DNA from 2 places in the Halomonas chromatireducens genome. Region 2 is predicted to be linked to the other one. Evidence: predicted binding sites of a transcription regulator. Region 2 holds the regulator's gene; the other holds the start of a gene.

Region 1 (7,323 bases), 880 kb from region 2:
CCGCCATATTGACGGTGGTGACGCCGATGCCGTTCATGGCCTCGCCGGCCAGGCCCGGCAGGCGCAGACGGATGCCCTGCATATCGGCCAGTGAGTTGATCTCCTTCTTGAACCAGCCCGCCATCTGCGCGCCGGTATTGCCCACCGCGAAGGGCTTGAGGTTGTGCTTGGCGTAGATCTCGTCCCACAGCTCCTGACCGCCGCCATGATAGAGCCAGGCGTTGGTTTCGGTGGTGTTCATGCCGAAGGGAACCGCCGTGAAAAACTGCGACGCGGCGACCTTGCCCCGCCAGTAGTAGGCGGCGGAGTGACCCATTTCAGCGGTACCGGCGGCGACCGCATCGAAGACTTCCATTGCCGGAACCAGCTCTCCCGCGCCATGAACGCGAACACGCATGCGGCCATTGGAGAGCTTCTCGATACGCTCGGCAAAGTCATTGGCACCGGTGCCCAGAGCGGGGAAATTGGTCGGCCAGGAGGTAACCATGTCCCAGGTGATGGTTTCCTGCGCGCTGGCCGTGGAAACGAAAGGAGCAGCGGCGGCGCCGGCGGCCCCGAGGCCGACGGTCTTGAGGAATTTACGGCGTTGCATGGCGTTCGTGACTCCAAGGGTGATTATTCTGATTCGCGTCTTGTGCAGCGCGATGTGTCCGCCTGAGAGTATGCGTAAGGAAAAAATAGGCAGCAAGCACGCCTTTTGACGTAGACGTCAACGTACCAGGGGAGCGCAGCCGCAACGCGGCGTTTCCTTATAGCGGGGTGAGCTTGGCAAACCCCAACACCAACCACTTGTCACCCTCGCCTTCGAAGCTGACCTGGACCCGCGCTCGCTCTCCCTCGCCCTCGGCGTTGAGGATCACCCCTTCGCCGAACACCGGATGCAGCACCCGCTGCCCCAGGCTCAGGCTGGGGAGATCGCCGCCGCCGTTGACCGAGGTCTGGCGGGAGAGCCCGACCGCAGGGCGCATGGCCGTCACCGGCCGGGAGATCTGTCCCCGCAGCCGTACCTCTTCCATATACTCGTCGGGAATCTCACGCAGGAAGCGCGAGGCCCGCTGGAAGGTCTCCTTGCCGTGCATTCGCCGGATCTCGGCATAGGTCAGGTAGAGCTTGCGCATGGCTCGGGTCAGGCCCACATAGCAGAGCCGGCGCTCCTCCTCGAGACGCCCTGGCTCCTCCAGCGACATCTTGTGAGGAAACAATCCCTCCTCGACCCCGGCAATGAACACCACAGGGAACTCCAGCCCCTTGGCGGAGTGCAGCGTCATCAGCTGCACGCAGTCCTCGAACTCGTCGGCCTCGTGCTCGCCAGAATTGAGCGCCGCCTCGGAGAGGAAGGCCTCCAGTGCCACGCCACCCTCTGCCGTCTCCGGCGGCTCGAGTGCCTCGCCCTGGGTGAAGGCGCGGGCGGCGTTGATCAGTTCCTCGAGGTTCTCGACCCGCGCCTGTCCCTTCTCGCCCTTCTCGCTGCGGTGGTGCTCGACCAGGCCCGAATGCTCGATCACATGGGCGATGATCTCGTGCAGCGCCATGCCGGCGGTCTCGTTGTCCAGCCGCTCGATGAGGTCGGCGAACGCCTGGATGGCGTTGCCGGCGCGCCCCTTGAGCGACGCGTCGGCAAGCCCGTCGTGCAGGGCCTGCCACAGCGTGACGTCGGCATGGCGGGCTCGTTCGCGCAGGATCTCCACGGTGCGCGTGCCGATGCCCCGGGCCGGCACGTTGATGATGCGCTCCAGCGAGGCGTCATCGTCGCGATTGAGCAGCAGGCGCAGGTAGGCCAGGGCATTGCGGATCTCGAGACGCTCGTAGAAGCGATGGCCGCCGTAGATGCGATAGGGCATCCCCTGGCGGATCAGGGTCTCTTCCAGCACCCGCGACTGGGCGTTGGAGCGGTAGAGAATGGCGATCTCGCGGCGATTGTACCCCTCGTCGACCTTTTCCTTGATGGTATCAACGATGAAGCGCGCCTCATCCAGGTCGTTGAAGCCGGCATAGAGCGAGATCGGCTCCCCGCGGCTGCCAGCCGTCCACAGCTCCTTGCCCATGCGATCGGCGTTGTGGCTGATCAAGGCGTTGGCGGCTTCGAGAATGGCGCTGGTGGAGCGGTAGTTCTGCTCCAGCCGAACGGTGCGAGTATCGCGAAACTCCTGCTCGAAGCGGCGGATATTCTCCACCCGGGCGCCGCGCCAGCCGTAGATCGACTGGTCGTCGTCGCCGACCACCGTCATCGGCGTTTTCATGCCGGAGAGCAGCTTGAGCCAGGCGTACTGCAGGGTATTGGTGTCCTGGAACTCGTCGACCAGCACGTGGCCGAAGCGCTCCTGGTAGAGGGCCAGCAGCGCCGGATTGTCGCGGAGCAGCTCCAGGCTGCGCAGCAGCAGTTCGCCGAAGTCGACCAGCCCGCCCCGCTCACAGGTCAGCTGGTAGCGCTCATAGAGATCCACCATCTGTGCCAGGTAGGCATCGCCATGGGCATCCACCTGATGCGACCGCAGCCCCTCCTCCTTGCAGCCGGAAATGAAGGACTGCACCTGGCGAGGCGGGTAGCGCTCGTCATCGACGTGATTCTCCTTGAGCAGGCGCTTGACCAGGCGAAGCTGGTCGTCGCTGTCGATGATCTGGAAGTGCTGGGGCAGGCGGGCGTCCTGCCAGTGGGTACGCAGCAGGCGATGGGCGATGGAGTGGAAGGTGCCGACCCAGACGTTGCGCAGCGACAGCCCCAGCAGCGCCTCGAGGCGGGTGCGCATCTCCCTCGCGGCCTTGTTGGTGAAGGTCACGGCAAGCACGGCGTAGGGCGACAGGCCCTCGACCTGCATCAGCCAGGCGATGCGATGCACCAGCACACGGGTCTTGCCGGACCCCGCCCCGGCCAGCACCAGCATGTTGCCCTGGGGAGCGCTGACCGCCTCGTGCTGAGCCGGGTTCAACTGATCTAGAATCGCCGTGACGTCGTCCATGGGAAGGGTACTGCCGCTGGAAAAATGAGCGCTCAGCTTAGCATATCCTGACTACGCATAAGACTCGGCGGGCGCCTTGGAGGAGGCGGCAACCTCAGTGGTTATCGTCAGGCACCGGCAACACCGCCGGGAGGCCTCCGGCCTCCAGTCGCGAGCTAAAGCTGCTCCTACAGCTGTGTAGCTCCTTCCGTGGAGAAAGCAACTGTTGGAGCGCTGGTTCCCATCGCGACTGGCGCCGTCAGGCGCCTTGGCGGAGGCTGAAACGCCGGTGATAGCCGCGAACGTTGGCAACCCCGCCGGGAGGCTTTCGCCTCCAGTCGCGAGCTAAAGCTGCTCCTACAGCGGTGTAGCTCCTTCCGTGGAGAAAGCAACTGTTGGAGCGCTGGTTCCCATCGCGACTGGCGCCGTCAGGCGCCTTGGCGGAGGCTGAAACGCCGGTGATAGCCGCGAACGTTGGCAACCCCGCCGGGAGGCTTTCGCCTCCAGTCGCGAGCTAAAGCTGCTCCTACAGCGGTGTAGCTCCTTCCGTGGAGAAAGCAACTGTTGGAGCGCTGGTTCCCATCGCGACCGGCGCCGTCAGGCGCCTTGGCGGAGGCCGCAGTGTTATCCCCAACGCTGGGCTACGGCTTGCCTTCCTGCTCCGGAAACCTGAGCGGCGTCAGGCTCTTCTTCACCGCCTTGAGCTGCTCGGCGAGCCGGGGGCCGCGGGTCTTGGCCACCCCGACAGCCAGCACGTCGACCAACACCAGATGGGCGATGCGCGAACTCATCGGGGTGTATATCTCGGTGTCCTCATGGACGTCGATATAAAGCGGCAGGGTCACCTCCTCGGAGAGCGGCGAACCGCTGGGGCAAAGGCCAATCACCGTGGCACCCGCCTCGCGGGCCAGGCGCACGCTGGCGACCAACGCCCGGGTCCGGCCGGTCTGGGAGATCGCCACGACGACATCTCCCTCCTTGAGGGTCACCGCCGACATGTTCTGCATGTGCGGATCGGCGTAGGCGGCGGTAGATATCTGCAGACGAAAGAACTTGTGCTGGGCATCGAAGGCAACCGCACCGGATGCACCGAAGCCATAGAACTCCACCCGGTTGGCCATGGCCAACGCCTGGATCGCCCGGCTCAAGGCTTCGTTATCCAGTCGATCACGCACAGAGAGCAAGGTGCCCACGGTGGAATCGAAGATGCTCTGGGAGAATTCGGCTACCGAATCGTCGTCGTTCATGGAGAACTGGGCGAACTGGCTTCCTGAAGCCAGCATCTGCGCAAGCTTGAGCTTGAAGTCCTGAAAGCCATTGCAACCGAGCGCCCGGCAAAAGCGCACCACGGTCGGCTCGCTGACCTTGGCCTCGGTAGCCAGATCGACGATGCGCATGTGGATGACTTCATCTGGGTTGCGCAGGACATAGCGCGCCACCTTCTGCTCGGAGCGGCGAAAGTGCTCCATGCGGCGTCTCATTTCATCGAACAGGGCGCGGCTCACGCTGAACTCCTTGGTTGGCAGTCGCAGGGTTCAGTATGCCCCATCACGAAGGCGATATGGAATTTCGCCCTGCTGCGTGAAATGACCCACTTAGTCATCATCCTGTCAAGTAGGGTATAGTAGAAAAGCTTGGCCGCCATCTAGCTGGGTGACGGCATGCCGACAACCGTAGGCAAGAAGAGACGATAAAGAAGAAGAGGGAGAGTCGATCATGAGCAAGATCGAACGCGTAACTTCCGTCAAGAGTGAGCTTCTCGACATCTTCATGAGCTTGAAAGTCGCCGAACACGAGAAACGCTCACGCACCGCCGCTCAGCGCAATTTGCGGGCGCGCCGCGGCATCGAGCTGCACAACGAATTCAAGGAGCTGGAGCGAAATATCGCCGATCTGGCCGAAGACGAAAAGCATTGACGACGGCCGCCTGCCGGCGGCCGTCCAAGGCAGTCACTCAAGCCCCGTCTGGCGGGGCTCAGGGACCTGTCACCCCAGCAAGCTGTTGACAAACACCAGGATCACGCCCAGCGGCGCAATATAGCGCGCCACCACAAACCAGAGCGTCTCGCTGCCGGCGCTCAGGTTCAACTCCGCGGCAACGCTCTTTCGATCCAGGCACCAGGCCACGAAGACGATGGCGCCAAGACCGGTCAGCGGCAGCAGGATCGTGCTGGTGAAGGTATCCAGCAGGTCGAAGACATTGAGGCCGAAGATCAGGAACTCGTCCCAGACGTTGAACGACATCAATGCCGCGATACCCAGCGCCCAGACCGCAGCGCCGCCGGCAAGCGTGGCCATCACCCGGGTCAGGGGCGATCGCTCTTCGACGAACTCCACCACCGGCTCCAGCAGTGAAATCGCAGAAGTCAGGGCGGCGAAGGTCAGCAGCAGGAAGAACATCAGCCCGAGGATCATGCCACCGGTCATGTTGCCGAAGGCCAGGGGCAGGGTGACGAAGATCAGCCCCGGCCCTTCCCCGGCGCTGAGGCCGTTGGCAAAGACGATGGGGAAGATAGCCAGCCCCGCCAGCAGTGCGATCACGGTATCGAGAATAATCACCGTACGCGCCGTGCCGAGCAGGTTGACGTCCTCACCCAGGTAGGAGCCGTAGGCCATCATGATGCCCATCCCCAACGACAGGGTGAAGAAGGCCTGACCCATGGCGGCCAAAACGATATCGCCACTCAAGGCGCCCCAGTCAGGGCGGAACATGAAGGCCAGCGCCTCACCGAAGTGCCCCGTGGTCATGCCATAGCCCACCAGCACGATCATCAATACCACCAGCGCCGGCATCAGCGTGCGCACGGCCCCTTCCAGGCCCTTGGTCACACCGCGAGCAACGATCCATATCACTAGAGCCATGAAGGCGGTATGCCAAAGCAGCAGCACGCCGGGACTACCCAGCAGCCCACCGAAGATAGCACCGACACTGTCGGCATCCTGGCCGGTGAAAGTGCCGGTCACGGAGTTGAGGGTGTAGTAGAGAGACCAGCCACCAATGACGCTGTAGAAGGAGAGGATCAGGAAGGCGGCCAAGACACCGCTGACGCCGACCAGTGCCCAGGCCCTGGTTTGACCACTGCTGGACGCCAGTTTCAGCATGGCATTGACGGGGTTGTTCTGGCCACGCCGCCCGATCATCCATTCGGCGACGAGTATCGGTAAACCAATCACCGCGACACAGGCCAGATATACCAATACGAAGGCGGCGCCGCCGCTCTCTCCCACCATGTAGGAAAACCGCCAGATATTGCCCAGCCCCACTGCAGAGCCGGCAGCGGCTAGCACGAAGGTCATCTTCGACGACCACTGTGCGTGGACGAGTTTCGACATGAATCACCTATTATTGTACATGCGAGCGTTGGATGAGGTTATTGATATGCAACAAGACAAATAACCAGTTTGAATGAGGTATTTTTGCCATTTAATCGGTAAATTTATCCGATAAATGGCCTGATGGCCAGTGATTGACCAATCCGATGCGGCTCTTCGGCAGTGATCGGGGCGAGTCGAACCTGCCATTTCCAGCGTGGCACGCCGGTGGTGAAGAGAAGGTAGGAGAGGCTGGTCATGCATGGAGGGTAGGCGCCACGGTGAGACGCCATGAATAGGTGCCGAAAGGACAAGAGAAAATAGAGTTTTCCCCCGTTTTATCCACAAGATGCATCGCTCTATTTTGAGTGTGGAATGGTGTCCGATAACCGCCTGATTGCACCAACGGGCGGTGTGATACGGAAGCTGTCCCCCGTGTAAAACGCGTGTAATGGGCCTTTCAGCGCTTCCGCCGCGCTAGTGGCACAAGCAGGTGGGGTTGAGGAGTCATGAGAACGGCGGACGAGGAGCGAGCCGTGTGGGACTACCCATCAATAGTTATCAACAGGTGCCATGACGGCACTCAAATGGCTCGCTGGGCAAAATACGGATACAGTTCAGACATATCTGCATTTTTTCTGTAACAAAAAGAAGAGGCAGCGCCGCTCGCCTGGTGGCAGCATGGCCCTTCCGCGCCGTGGGGAGCATCAACCGGAGGCGTCAGTCTGGGAACAGTGGTGAATCATGGGAAAGAATCTAAACCTTGTTCTGTTCGAGCGCATCAATGCCGCTCCGGATAGCCAACCAGAATGGCTGATGATGGCCGAGATCTGTGCGGTCTATCTGATCTGGTTCATCCCTGCACTCTTGGTAATTGGCTGGCTGCGCGGCAGCGACCGGCTCAAGCAGCCCCTCCTCGAAGCCTTTATCGCCACGATGCTCGCCCTGGCGGCCAGCTGGTTGATCGGCTATCTGTGGCCGACGCCCAGACCTTTCATGGTGCCGCTAGGGCAGCATTTTCTCGATCATTCGCCAACCCCCGCCTTCCCCAGCAACCATATGACGATCATGCTGA
Region 2 (7,323 bases):
CCATTATTTCAGGGCGCGTCACGGTGCGCTGTCGCGCCACTGACGGAGGATAGAGCCAAGCGATGCCCGAACTGCCGCTCTCACAGCCAAGCCAGCGATCGGATGCCACTCGTCTGGATTCGGATCGCCCCAACACAGCGGGGCCGATCATCGACTTCGCCCCCGACGTCAGTTGTCTCGATGTCGAGGGGTTGAGCCTGGCCTACGGTGGCAAGCCGGCGCTTCGCGACCTGACCCTGCGGGTGCCGCGGCACCGGGTCACGGCCTTCATCGGACCCTCCGGCTGCGGCAAGTCGACCCTGCTGCGGGCCCTGAACCGGCTCCACGATCTCAACGAGGCGGTGAGTCGGCAGGGCAGCATCCGCCTGGAGGGACAGGAGATCCATGCACCCGAGGTGGCGGTGGACGAGCTGCGGCGCCGGGTGGGGATGGTGTTCCAGGCACCCAACCCGTTTCCCATGTCGATCTACGAGAACGTGGCTTTCGGACTCCGGCTGCAGGGCGGCCTGACGCGGCGGCGGATGAACGACATCGTCGAGTGGGCGTTGGAGGCGGCGGCGCTGTGGGATGAGGTGAAGGATCGCCTGCGTGCCTCGGCCTGGTCGCTCTCCATCGGCCAGCAGCAGCGCCTGGTGATCGCCAGGACCCTGGCCGTTCGCCCCGAGGTTCTGCTGCTCGACGAGCCGGCCTCGGCGCTGGACCCGATCTCGACGCTGAAGATCGAGGAGCTGATTCGCAGCCTGAAGTCGCAGCTGACCCTGGTGCTGGTCACCCACAACATGCAGCAGGCAGCGCGGGTTTCGGACTACACCGCCTTCCTCCACGACGGTGAACTGGTGGAGTACGCCCCCACGGCCAGCTTGTTCACCAACCCGCGCCTGGCGCGCACCGAAAACTACATCACCGGCCGCATGGCCTGACGGTCACCAGGAGAGTCACATGGACATCACCAGCGACACCCATAGCCAGCATATCTCCCGGCAGTTCAATCAGGAGCTGGAGGAGCTCAAGACCCACCTGATGACCATGGGGGGGCTGGTCGAGAACCAGGTCCTGGAGGCGGTCAGGGCCCTGCTCGAGGGCGACAGCCGGCTGGCCGAAAAGGTCCGCGACAGAGATCGCCAGGTCAACGACATGCAGCTCAAGATCGACGACGAGTGTACCCGGGTGCTGGCGCGCCGGCAGCCGGCGGCGTCGGACCTGCGCCTGGTACTGGCGGTGATCCGTGCCACGGCGGACCTGGAGCGGATCGGCGACGAAGCGAGCAAGATCGCCCGCAACGCCCTGAGCCTGATCGAGAGCGGCACCACCGTGCGCGGACTGGTGGAAGTGCGCCACATCAGCGAGCACGTGCGCAAGATGCTGCGCGATGCGCTGACGGCCTTCGCCCGTTTCGATACCGAGCTGGCGCTGCAGGTGGTGCGCGAGGACGAGGCGGTAGACGACGAATACGGCAGCGCCATGCGCTCGTTGATGACCTTCATGATGGAGGACAACCGCGCCATCGGTCCGGTGCTAAGCGTGATGTGGATACTGCGTGCCCTGGAACGGGTCGGTGATCATGCCGACAACCTGGCGGAGTACGTCATCTACCTGGTCAAGGGGCTGGATATTCGTCACATGGACCCGGACCAGATCGATGAGGATGCGCTCAAGCGTCGTGGTTGAGGCGCGGTGAGACCAGCCGCCCTTCGGGAAAGACGCAGCGGAATAGCGCCCCCTGGCCGGGGCGCGTATCGATCTCCAGGTTGGCGTCGTGGCGCAGCAGCACATGCTTGACGATGGCCAGCCCCAGGCCGGTGCCGCCGGTGGCAGTGCTCCTGCCCTTGTCGACCCGGTAGAAGCGCTCGGTGAGCCGGGGCACATGCTCCGGGTCGATGCCGTCGCCGTCGTCTTCTACCTCGATACAGGCACCTGGGCCGCACGCCTTCCAGCGCAGGACGATCTGGCTGCCTGCCGGGGTGTAGCGCACGGCGTTGTAAGCCAGGTTCGATACCGCACTGCGTATCTCCTGTTCGCTGCCGAGCAGCGGCCGCTGCTCGTCGATTTCCACCGAGATCTGCTGCTGGCCGTTGGCGAGCGCTGCGGCATCGTGGCGGACGCTCTCGAGCAGCTCGCTCATGTCCAGCGGCGCGTGGTCGTCACCGCTCTGCTCGAGCTCCAGTCGTGACAGCAGCAGCAGGTCGTTGACCAGGCTCTGCATGCGCGTGGTCTGTCCCTGCATCTGGGCGAGGCTGCGGGCGAGGCGGGGTGGCAGCTGGTCGGCGTTGTCGGCGTAGGTCTCGAGATAGCCGGCCAGCACGGTCAGCGGGGTCCTCAGTTCGTGAGAGACGTTGGCGACGAAGTCGCGCCGCATCTGCTCCAGGCGATGCAGGCGCGTGATGTCCCGCGCCATCAACAGGCGCTCGTCGTCACCGTAGAGGGTGATCTGGATCTGCAGGACCATCCGCTCGTCGATGGGCGAGGGCAGCGTGAGGGGGTCACGGTAGTCGCGGGCATTGAAGTAGGCGACGAAGCGCGGATCGCGTACCAGATTTGTGATGTGCTGGCCGCGATCCTGGTGGGTGCGCAGGCCCAGCATGCGGTCGGCGGCGCCGTTCCACCACTCCAGGTCGCCATGCTGGTCGAGCATCACCACGCTGTCGCGCATGGCTTCGGAGGACTCCTGGATGCGCTTGAGCGTGGTACGTAGCCGCTCCTGGGTATGGCGCTGGCCTTTCTGATAGCGGTAGAGCCGATCGAACAGCTCCCCCCACAGGCCATTGGCGGCGGGTGGCTCGGCCTGGGGGTTGCGGGTGAGCCAGCGGTGAAGGGCGCGAAGCCGGCGCAGGTGGCGGTAAAGGTAGACGCCCATGCCGGCGGCAAGGCCGAGCCCGAAGGCCGAGAAGAACCAGCCGATCAGGCCGCCGGCCCCGGCCAACAGCCCTAGCCGCCAGATTTCATGGCTCCATAGGCGCATGTCAGACCTTGATGGAAAAACGGTAGCCGGTGCCACGCACGGTCTGGATCAGATGCTGGTGGTCATCGCCCAGGGCCTTGCGCAGGCGACGGATATGCACGTCCACGGTGCGCTCCTCGACATAGACATTCCCGCCCCACACCTGGTCCAGCAGCTGGCCGCGGGTATAGGCTCGCTCCTGGTGGGTCATGAAGAACTGCAGCAGGCGGTACTCGGTGGGCCCTATTTCCAGCGACTTGCCGTTGGCGCTGACCCGGTGGCTGACCGGGTCGAGCTCGAGCCCCTCGACCTCGACAAGGTCTTCCACCCCCTTCGGGGTGGAACGGCGCAGCACGGCCTTGAGCCGGGCCACCAGTTCCCGCGGCGAGAAGGGCTTGGTGATGTAGTCGTCGGCGCCGGCCTCGAGCCCCAGGATCTTGTTGTCCTCCTCGCCCTTGGCGGTGAGCAGGATTACCGGCAGCTCGCTGGTGGCGGTCTCGCGCTTGAGGCGACGGGCCAGTTCGATCCCGCTGGTGCCGGGCATCATCCAGTCGAGCAACAGCAGGTCGGGCTGGTGGTCGACGACCATGGCGTGGGCGGTCTGGGCGTTGTCGGCCTCGAGCACACGGTAGTCGGCCATTTCCAGGGCCACGGCAATCATTTCGCGGATCGGCGCTTCATCATCGACGATCAGAACGGTCTTGGCTGTCATTCGGGGCCTCTAGCTCAGTAGCGGGTCGATGACGATAACAGCACGATATCATGTCATTTCGATGACAGCGCTATCGCACCCGGCGACCCAATGGAAGTGACGACGGTGGGTGCCGGCATCATCCATAGCGTCCGGTGATGTAATCCTCGGTCTGCTTCTTCTCGGGCTCGGTGAAGATGGTGTTGGTCTCGCCGAACTCGACGAGGTCGCCCAGGTACATGAAGGCTGTGTAGTCGGAGACCCTGGCCGCCTGCTGCATGTTGTGGGTGACGATGAGGATGGTGTACTGCTCCTTGAGCTCGTGGATCAGTTCCTCGATCTTCAGCGTCGAGATCGGGTCCAGCGCCGAGGCCGGTTCGTCGAGCAGGATCACCTCCGGCTCGATGGCGATGGCCCGGGCGATCACCAGGCGCTGCTGCTGGCCGCCGGAGAGGCCGAAGGCGTTGTCGCCGAGCCGGTCCTTGACCTCGTCCCACAGCGCCGCGCCACGCAGCGAGCGCTCGACCACCTCGTCGAGCACCGACTTGCTGTTGACGCCCTGCAGGCGCAGGCCGTAGGCGACGTTCTCGTAGATCGACTTGGGAAAGGGATTGGGCTTCTGGAACACCATGCCCACCTTGCGGCGCAGCTCGGCGACATCCACGCCGCGGGCGTAGATATTCTCGTCGTCGAGCAGGATCTCGCCCTCGATGCGGCAGATGTCGACCAGGTCGTTCATGCGGTTGAAGCAGCGCAGCAGGGTCGACTTGCCGCAGCCCGAGGGGCCGATAAAGGCGGTCACCTTGTTGGCCGGGATATCCAGGTCGATGCCCTTGAGCGCCTGGTCCTTGCCGTAGAACAGGTTGAGGTCGCGCACCTTGAAGGTGGTCTTGCCCATGCCGAGCATGGCGTCGCGATGGCTGGCGGTGGTCATGGCTGACGTCATGGTAGTCATCTCTCGCCTCTTGGGTGTTGTGGCGACGGCCCAGGCCGTCGCCATGCAGTCGGGTTGGCGTCAATCGGACGCGGCGCGGTAGCGCTCGCGCAGCCGGTTACGGATGCTGATGGCGGTCATGTTGAGCACGATGATCAGGATCACCAGCACCAGCGCCGTGGCGTAGACCAGCGGCCGCGCGGCTTCGACGTTGGGGCTCTGGAAGCCGACGTCGTAGATATGAAAGCCCAGGTGCATGATCTGGCGATCCAGATGCACGAAGGGGAAGCTGCCATCCACCGGCAGCGTCGGCGCCAGCTTGACGACGCCCACCAGCATCAGCGGCGCCACCTCGCCCGCCGCCCGGGCAATGGCCAGGATCATTCCGGTCATCATCGCCGGGGTGGCCAGCGGCACCACCACCTTCCACAGCGTCTCGGACTTGGTCGCCCCCAGGGCCAGGCTGCCCTGGCGCACCGAGGAGGGAATCCGCGCCAGGCCCTCCTCAGTGGAGACGATCACCACCGGCAGGGTCAGCAGCGCCAGGGTCAGCGAAGCCCAGATCAGCGCCGGCGAGCCGAAGGTGGGCGAGGGCAGGCGGTCGGAATAGAACAGCTCATCGAGGGAGCCGCCCAGGGTGTAGACGAAGAAGCCCAGGCCGAACACCCCGTAGACGATGGAGGGCACCCCGGCGAGGTTGTAGACCGAGATCCGGATCAACTTGAGCAGCGGGCCCTGCTTGGCGTACTCGCGCAGGTAGATGGCCGCCAGTACGCCGAAGGGACTGACGATCAGCGACATCAGCAGCACCATGGTCACGGTGCCGAAGATCGCCGGAAAGATGCCGCCGGCGGTATTCGCCTCGCGGGGCTCACCGCTTACGAAGGCCCAGAACTGCTGCACATAGGCCGCCGCCTTGGCGCTCAGGCTCAGGCTGTTGGGCTGCACCGCGCTCACGATCTCGCCGACGCTGATCTCGACCTCCTCGCCACCGGCCACACTGGCCACCAGCACGTCCCGGCGGCTCGCCTGGCGCAGTACATCGAGCTCCTGGCGCAACACCTGGAACTCCGCCTGCAGCGAGGCGCCTTCGCTCTCGATGCGCTCCAGCGCATCGGCGAGTGCCTCCGGCGCGATATCCGGGTCACGCTGCAGTCCGCGCTGCTGCAGGCGCAGCGCTTCCATGCGCTCGCTGATTACTCCCACGTCGCGGCGCTCGATGCGACGGATCTCGCGAAACAGGTCATTGCCACGGGCGATGCGTTCCTGCAGCGCGTCCCAAAGTCCCTCGCCCTCGGCGACCACCTCGCCATTCTCGAGCAGCCGCAGCGGATAGCCGAAGAAGTCCCCCCACTCGCGGCGCTCCAGCACCATGGCGTCGGGGGGCGTCTGCCATTCGCTCATCTGCAGTTCGGGGTACCAGGCAAAGTCGCGTCCGGTGACGTCGCGGTTGCCCTGCTTGATCAGGTGGCGAGTCACCAGGTCGCCCTCGCCCAGTTCCGGCGGCACGGCGATGCCGGCATCCCGCGCCACCTGGACCGGAATGGTCTGGGAGCGCACGTGCTCGCCGACCACCATCTGGCCCAATCCCAGCTCAGGGTCACCGACCTGAAACTCGACGATCTCGGCCGGCCAGAAGTGGCTTAGGCCGCGCACGGCGATCAGGCCAATCAGGCCCACGACCATGATCACGGAGATCGCGACAGCCCCGGCATTCAGCCAGATCCAGGGGGCGCCGCTCTTGTACCATTGCTTCATCATCGACTCCTGGAATTAGAGACTGCTGTAGCGCTTGCGCAGGCGCTGACGAATGATTTCGGCCAGGGTGTTGACCACGAAGGTCATGGCCAGCAGGACCAGGGCGGCGAGGAACAGCACCCGGAAGTGGCTCGAGCCCACCGCGGTTTCGGTCAGTTCGACGGCGATATTCGCCGACAGGGTGCGCATGCCCTCGAAGATGTTGAAGTTCATGATCGGGCTGTTGCCGGTGGCCATCAGCACGATCATGGTTTCGCCCACGGCGCGCCCGAAGCCCATCATCACCGCCGAGAACATCCCGGGGCTGGCGGTGGGAAGCACCACGCCCAGCACCGTCTGCCAGCGGGTGGCGCCCAGCGCCAGCGAGCCCTGGGTCAGGTGGCGCGGCACGTTGAACACCGCGTCCTCGGCGATCGAGAAGATCGTCGGAATCACCGCAAAGCCCATGGCGATGCCTACCACCAGGGCGTTGCGCTGGTCGTAGACGATGCCGATGTCGGTCAACCACTGGCGCATATTGCCGTCGAACAGCCAGATCTCCAGGTGCGGGCTCATGGCCACACAGAACCAGCCCACCAGCAGGATCACCGGCACCAGCAGCGCCGCTTCCCAGCCCTCCGGCGCCAGCCGACGAATACCCTCCGGCAGTCGGCTCCAGACGTAGGCGAAGGCCAGCATCGCCAGCGGCATCAGCAGCAGTACGCTGAACACCGCGGGCAGGCTGCCCTCGATGAAGGGCGCCAGCCACAGGCCGGCGAGGAACCCGAGGATCACCGTCGGCAGTGCCTCCATGATCTCGATGGTCGGCTTGACCTTGCCGCGCAGCTTGGGGGTCATGAAGTAGGCGGTATAGACAGCTCCCATCAGCGCCAGCGGGGTGGCGAACAGCATGGCGTAGAAGGCCGCCTTGAGGGTGCCGACGGTGAGCGGCATCAGGCTCATCTTGGGCTCGAAGGCATCGGTGGATGCGGTGGACTGCCAGATATAGCGCGGCTCGCTGCG

The links. The regulator PhoB, encoded in region 2, activates phosphate uptake and scavenging genes when phosphate is short. The targets are predictions, from matches to a motif close to TGTCATANNNNTGTCANA.
Region 1: the regulator PhoB is predicted to act here: its motif matches at 4,534-4,551, upstream of hexR (transcriptional regulator HexR).

The regions. Positions count from the first base shown of each region.
Region 1 is NZ_CP014226.1:2,423,871-2,431,193, forward strand. It holds gene LOKO_RS11275 (TRAP transporter substrate-binding protein) at 1-592, opposite strand, end outside; gene uvrD (DNA helicase II) at 750-2,957, opposite strand; gene hexR (transcriptional regulator HexR) at 3,578-4,441, opposite strand; gene LOKO_RS11290 (PA3496 family putative envelope integrity protein) at 4,653-4,853, shown strand; gene LOKO_RS11295 (sodium-dependent transporter) at 4,923-6,269, opposite strand; gene LOKO_RS11300 (undecaprenyl-diphosphatase) at 6,993-7,323, shown strand, end outside.
Region 2 is NZ_CP014226.1:3,304,167-3,311,489, forward strand. It holds gene pstA (phosphate ABC transporter permease PstA) at 1-43, shown strand, start outside; gene pstB (phosphate ABC transporter ATP-binding protein PstB) at 63-920, shown strand; gene phoU (phosphate signaling complex protein PhoU) at 940-1,668, shown strand; gene phoR (phosphate regulon sensor histidine kinase PhoR) at 1,652-2,959, opposite strand; gene phoB (phosphate regulon transcriptional regulator PhoB) at 2,961-3,650, opposite strand; gene pstB (phosphate ABC transporter ATP-binding protein PstB) at 3,769-4,527, opposite strand; gene pstA (phosphate ABC transporter permease PstA) at 4,645-6,321, opposite strand; gene LOKO_RS15280 (ABC transporter permease subunit) at 6,337-7,323, opposite strand, start outside.